DNA from 2 places in the Bradyrhizobium sp. LeoB3 genome. Region 2 is predicted to be linked to the other one. Evidence: riboswitches for the same ligand, from Rfam matches in the RefSeq annotation. Region 2 holds a riboswitch; the other holds the start of a gene.
What was found. A riboswitch is a leader RNA that binds a small molecule or an ion and turns the genes downstream of it on or off. The one in region 2 is predicted to bind cobalamin.
Positions count from the first base shown of each region.

Region 1: another riboswitch for cobalamin. It lies ahead of ACZXDY_RS00575 (TonB-dependent receptor); the one in region 2 lies ahead of ACZXDY_RS32525 (DUF1636 family protein).

Region 1 is NZ_JBVBEF010000001.1:147,568-150,970, forward strand. It holds gene ACZXDY_RS00575 (TonB-dependent receptor) at 1-1,784, opposite strand, end outside; cobalamin riboswitch at 1,900-2,100, opposite strand; gene ACZXDY_RS00580 (hypothetical protein) at 2,127-2,945, opposite strand; gene ACZXDY_RS00585 (CoA transferase subunit A) at 2,942-3,403, opposite strand, start outside.
Region 2 is NZ_JBVBEF010000071.1:4,265-7,667, reverse strand. It holds gene cobG (precorrin-3B synthase) at 1-1,103, opposite strand, end outside; gene ACZXDY_RS32525 (DUF1636 family protein) at 1,201-1,572, opposite strand; cobalamin riboswitch at 1,667-1,883, opposite strand; gene ACZXDY_RS32520 (hypothetical protein) at 2,001-2,201, opposite strand; partial or broken gene ACZXDY_RS32515 (CobD/CbiB family cobalamin biosynthesis protein) at 2,254-2,549, opposite strand; gene ACZXDY_RS32510 (hypothetical protein) at 2,571-2,753, opposite strand.

The DNA.
Region 1 (3,403 bases), on a different contig from region 2:
AGGTTGTTCTTGACGATTTCGTAACCTGCCAGCGTCCATTCACCACGGCCGCCCCAGAATGATTGCTTGACCCCGACCTCGGTTTGCTTGCCCGTGGCAAGCTGGAAGGTTTTCTGCGTGGCCGACAGCGAGATGAGATTGGTGACGGGATCAACGGCTGTCGCATATTGTCCGTAAAAGGCGAGGTTCGAGACGGGCGTGTAGACCACGCCGGTTCGCCAGCTCGTACCCGACAGCGAGATATCGAAATTATTCGCTGGTGTCCTGTAATCGGTGCGGTCGACATCCGGCCGGTCGAACCTGATGCCGCTTACAACGGACAACTGATCGGTTAGCGACAGCCGGTCCTCGGCAAACAACGCATATTGATTGACGATCGCATTGTAGCCGGGCGTGGTTCGCGTCGTGGAGGTCGCAAAAGACCCCATGTCGCCGGCATAGGGGCTAACCGAAGATGCGCCGCCATAGGGCGAATTGTTGGTGTGGGTAAAATCGATCCGGTTGACGTCGAAGCCCGCAACGAACTCGTTGGCGAAGCCCAGCAGATGACCACGAAACGTTGCGTCCATCCGGTTACCGACCTGCGCCTGGTCGTGGAAGATCTCGATGTAGCTGGTTCGGTCGATCAACCGTGTTGCAGGATTCCAACTATAGTTCTCGACATCACGCCAATGCCGACGGCTGGTCAGGTAGTAGAGTGTGTTCTGGACCTTGACTCCGCCCGTCACGTCCCACTCGGTCTTGAACTGGCTCCAGTTATCCTGATAGCGGATCGCGCTGTCGAGGACGTTGTAGTTCTTGAACCGCAACGTGTCGTCGATCCCGCCGTTGATCAGCGGTGTGCCGAAATAGCGCGAGGGGCTTCGATTGCCGTAGTCGTTCGAGAGTGTGAAAGCGAGGTTTTCGGCGGCCTGGACCCGCACTGCGGCGGAGACCGCAACATTCGACGTCTCGTCGCGATCAACCCAGCCGTTCGACATGTTGCCGATGGCATTGACGCGATAGGATACGTTCGGATTGATCGGGCCGCCGCTATCCACCGCAATGCGTCGCGTCGTATTGGTGTCGAGCGATATCTCGGCATCGTTGTAGGGCGTCGTGACCGGTTTCTTGGGGATCACATTGACGATCCCACCAATCGCGCCTTCCCCGTACAGAACGGAGGCCGGCCCGCGCATGACCTCGATGCGATCCGCCGACCACGTATCGAATGGAAAGGTCACGGTTCCTGCGCCAACATAGAGGCGAGTGCCATCATACAGCGTCATCACCGAATTGCTTCCGGTGAAGCCGCGCGTGCTCAACGAGAGGCCGCCATTGCCCGGCGCCGGGCTCGCGGTAAAGCCCACTGCGTTCTGGGTGACCGCGTCCGTGACATTATGCTGGCCGCGTTCTGCGATGGTCTGCGACGTAATCGTTTCGACGCTGGCGGGCGTCTGCAGCGGGGTGAGATTGAGGCGGCTGCCACTCGCGTTCTGCTTGTTCAGGTTTAGCGTCGGAGATGGCGTGTCGGACGTTGCGGTCGAGGGCGTAGTGCTTCGCGCCGCCGGGCTCCGGCTCGACTGAGACTGCGCAGGTCGCGCCGCGGAAGTTGAACGCTGATGATTGAGACGCTTTGCCGCAGGCTTTTGCGGCTGGATAACGCTCACTGGAGGCAAGACATGGGACGTCTCAGGCTGCTGGGCCTTTGCCGAAGAAGATTCGAGCAGGAGAACCGGCAGGAAGTATCTGAAAGCGAGCCGCGCAGCATCACGCTGCCTTGCGATAGTAACGATAGAGAGCACGAGCAGACCTCGGTATGACGTCAGTGGCACGTCACCGCAAACGAGGTCTCGCTCGAACGTGCCTATGGCACGCCGGACGAAAACAATGTCTGTACTCCCCGACCGACATTCTTGCGTGTGACCACGGCTGACGGCAGGTCTCCTGGCTTGCGGGTCCCAACCCTTCGTCGCCTTCCCAGGACCGAGGCTCCCAGTGGCGCATGACGAAAGATTCGCCGCTCACAGTTGCGGGGGCAGCCGCGGCATAGAGGAGAAAGTCCCCGCACCGCGTTCCCTTTTGATCCCCGTTAGGGGAACCGTCGGTCGCGATCTAGGAGATTGTCTGAGCCGAAGTCAATCCTGTCACAGAGTAGGCATCAGGACACCGCGCGCATCCACGTCGCGGCGAAGGATATGCAGCTCTTCCGCCGTGGGCGCCTCGGTTTCGGGCACCGACGAAAGGTCGCCGAGGTCGAATCCGGTGGCATCCTGCAGCTCATGCCGGTTGACGCCACGATGGATCGAGCGGACCTTCATGCGCCCGGCTTCGCGGTCGAAGTCGAACAGACATTTGGGGGTAACGACCATGCAGGGGCCGCCCCAGTCGAGGCCGAGCTTCCTGCGTCCTTCGATCCCTCCCGGATAGCCGACGCCGGAGACGTAATCGACCTTCTCGACGAAGTTGCGCCGGTCATGGTGCGGCATCATCACATATTCGCGCCGGAACAGCGTCATATGCTCGGGCTGCAGGATCGGGCCGACGAGGCGAACCTTGGGCCGGTCGTGCGGACCGACGCAAACACTGTTGATGTTGCCGACGCGGTCCACCTGTACCGCGCTGCTGAATCCAAAGCTCACATCGCCGCGTTTGAGCACGAACTGGCCGGGATAGTCGACCATCTGGGACTCGCAGGGCAGGTCGCGCAGCATCGCGCTGTGCTCGGAGTCGGGCAGCCGGTCGATCTCGCTGAAGTCCGGGTTATGATAGCAGCCAGCGAGCAGGATGGTCAGGTTCGGTGCGTGCATGCGCTTGGCGAGCTCCATGGCCGCAAGCGGGATGCCGGTCCCGAACAGGGCCGCCGCGGCCCCCGTGAGGAGACCGGTGAAGCCGACCTCGGCATCGGCAAAGCTGCGGGCCAGTGCGACGGCGAGCGTTTCGTTGAGCGTGGCGGGCGCGGTCATGCAAGGCTCCCGAGGTCGGCGAGACGGGAAAGCTGGGCGGCGCCGAGCTTGTCCAGATAAGCGAAGTGGTCCACCGGCCGGCGGACCCAATCATCAAGGTAAGCGGCGAAGGTGCCGTCGTTTGCAGAGGCCGCCACATAGGCATCGAGATGGGTATCATCGGCTAGGTAGCGCCCCAGCGTCGGCGTCGGATGCGATCCCCACGGCACCTCGACCACGGCGCTGATCCGATAGGAGGGCAGCTCGACGAAACGGGCGTGCCGCTTGATGAAGGATTTTGCTACGATCTTTTCCGCGGTGACGATGACATGCTCGCACGAGCGGGCCATCAGCACGTCGCCGCTCTGCGGCAGCAGCCGCCGCGCCGGCGTTACGATGTTGCCCTGCTCGTCGGCCGCGATAGCGTGGATCACCACCACATCGGGATTTGCTGCCGGGAAAGCGTGCAGCCTGCGGCC
Region 2 (3,403 bases):
ATAACTGGCGCGGCGCGCGGCGAGCCGTCGCGGATGAGATCGAATCCGGCGCTGGTCGCAACCAGCGTGATCGCGGTCGCCCCGGAATGCGCGCAGCCCTTGGCGCAGCCCGAAACGTGGAGGCGCGCGTCCGCGGCGATGTGCGGCGCAAGCGCGGCAGCCAGCGTGCGGGTATCGGCAAGAGCCTCGCGGCAGCGCGGCGCGCCGCTGCAAGCGATGACGCGAAGCGCTGGCTCATCGGCCTCGGTGATGAGGTCCGCACCGCGCGGCATCGTGCGTGCTCCCTCAGCAAGAATCATCCGCCACGGTGTCATACGCAACCCTTGCGCATCTGCGGCAATAAGCCGAAGTGCCGAATGGGGCAGTTGCCCGAATGCGACGCCGACCATCGCACCCAGCGGACAAAGACCGGGACGAGGCACAGCGATCGTCGGTGTGGGCTCGGTCCTACCGAGCAGTGCATCCGGCAATCTCGCGCCGGCCATGATGTGGGCGGCCATGCGCCCTCGCCTGCCGCTGGTGCCGCCTGAGGTAATGAACCATTCGGCAAGCGCGACTGCAACGCTCACAGCGTCGCCGCGCGTAACGGAGCGACCAAACTCAGCGCCATCGGCGCGCACCAAAAGGCCGCCCGCGCGGCCACGCTCGATCCGAATGTCCGCGGATGCGCCAGCAAGCACCCGTTCCTTGCCGTCATCGACAGCGAAGCCAAATTTGGTCGGAAGAGCTAGCCAACTGCCGGCAAGGGCCTGCTCCAGTTCGGCTGCGAGCGAACGCGTGTCATCGCCTATGCCCCAGAACGGTGTCACCAGGATGTTGCGATGCGACTCGGCCTCCGGATCATGGTCAAGCAGCTTCAATTGGGCGAGACCGTCGAGCAGAGACAAGTGTCCCTGATCACTCACGCCTCTGATCTGGAAGTTGGCCCGGCTGGTCAAGTCGATCAAGCCGTTGCCGTAACACTCTGCCAGATCAGCCAGCCCTGCCGCCTGTGCCGCATCGAGCCTTCCGCCATAGGGGCGCACGCGGACCACGAGCCCGTCGCCTGACTGCATCGGCCGCAACGCGCCAGGGCACCAGCCCTTGATAGCGACCGTACTCATGACGCCTCGCGCGGCGCAGCCGCGATCGAATTTCGGCGCGTCTTCCAGAGTGATGCCAAGCCAGTGACGACCGTGACAGGGACTTTTGCGAGCGTGTTCATTCCGCGGCTTCTGGCAGGGCGGCGATAGGTGGAATGCGAGCGAGCGATTGTTTGCGGAAGATCTCCGGCCGGCTGCGCCATGGCACGATGCCATCGGGTGCCGCCGCGTAAGCTGACGCGCCGGCAATCACGTCGTGCGCGTTGCCATCGGACAAGCGACCGTAGACATAGGACCACCGTCCCGGCGCGCTGAGCGCGACCGAGCAGCCCTGGTTACAGGCGGACAGGCATTCGACGGGAACGACGACGCCGTCAGGCACGCCCGCGTCGAGAATAGCGGCATGCAGGCGCGCACCGGGCGTAATCTCGCCTTCCCCGAGCGTCTGGCCCGGGCGGCATGTGATGCAAACGTGAAGAGTGACGATCATCGCCCCTTCCTGAATTGACGGCGGGAAGCGATGAGGTGCACGAACCGTCCTTGAGGAGGCTTCGCTTTCCCCGTCGCGGAACACCCCGTCCGCCGGTCTCAACGTTGCGCTGGCAGGTCTCCCGGCTTGCGGAGCAGGGTCTTTCCCTTCGATCCCCGCCTTCCCGATCCCCAGCTGATCAGTGGCTTCGGGCATCTCTCCGGTCACGGTCGCGGGGGCGGCTGCTTTTCAGGCCAAGCCGTTTGGCTCGAGCCCTATCGCATTCCCTCTTCGCCTGTCGCAGAACAGGCACCAACGCGGGCCGACCATTTGCTCTGGGCCGCAACTTGTCAAGCCAAAGGGACCACGCCGGATGATGTCCGAACCAGATGCCGCCGAGGACGGGGACATCGTCGCGCCCGAGGGCTCCACCGACGCCCGCCACGCCATCAAAATGGCGAAAAAGGAGATGGTCCGCGAAAGATCAGGGCGACCAAGGGCGGCGAAGAGGGACTGATCGGGCGCAGGTGATAAGCCAGGGCTAGCTCGGTAAAGCTTTCGTCGATCACTAGACGGCCGACACGCGGCAGGATCGAAAGAAGTTCACTCTGATCATGATGCTTTCCGTCGGGATCGTTCGGGTTGACCACGATCGCGAGCTCAGCCCTCGCGAGCGCCTCGAGTTCCCGCCGCGATGGTCTCGTGATACGCTCGCGGACCGCTGAGCCGCTCGCCGAGCGCTCCAGCTATGGCGGCTTCGAGCCAGCCGGCATTAATCGAGCGGCGCCGGTTCGCATCGCGCATCATGCATGACCACCCTGCGAAGACCGGGGCGCGCAGCACGAAGAGAACAGCGGTCAGGCGAGCTGGAATGAAGTTTGCCACATCATCGATGCGCGCGCCGCAGCCCAACCAAGAGCTTCGTGTCGCGGCGTATGATGGCCGATCATAGAGTCCAGTGCGTTGATCGCCTTGTAGCCGGCAATGCCAGGTACCCCACCCCGACCAAGCCGGGATTTCTACTTCAGCAAATATGCGCCTGCGAATTGTTCGGCCATCACCGCACGTTCTTCTTCAGTTTGACCCAAATGCGACATCGACCCGTGATGGTCCTTCGCATCCAGCGTATGATGGTCATTTCGATTTAGCACCTCCTCCATCCCTGCCGGATCAGGCTGCGTTGTCTCGTCGAGGATCGGCATGGGCATTTCGGTGGCAGGGCCTGGCGCGGCGAACGCTAAACTAGTCACAACCGATAGCGGAATGCCGAGTTGCACTCGGGGGAAGCTCCCTTCGAGGGCGTGATCGCGGCCTCGTGGGAGGGCCGCTACAGGTCACCTCCGCGGCCGAAGTCTCTCCGCGAAATCATGAAGCAAAAGGAAAGCAATGAGCGCGATTGACCACTGGTGAGTCGTGCGACATACGGATCTTTCTTTACAGGCGTCTCTGGTTGCTCAAATATCTTCTGCGGTGGGTCAGATATCCCCCTCCACATCTGTCACAGATAGGGAGGCTCTTCTATGATCCTATTCAGGATAGTCTTCGCAGTAAGCGCTATCTTGCTAACCAGGGATGCATTTGCGGAGCCGGGGAATCTGGATCGGGACAGCCCCATTTCGCTTTGGGTCGCCAGCAGACTGCACCGATCTGGGAATGACATACGTGAGGAGTGATTCAAAAGGGGACGGTGACAAATGCTGGACTGGAACGAAAGTGTATTGTTCAGGTTATCCCGCCCCTGAAGTTGCATTCATCGGTTATGATGCTTGTGACGGTTTTCAATGTCATCGAACGATGTGCGGTAGCAATCCCAGTCCGGGTCCGAGGGTAATCGCAAGTGAGTCTTGGTACT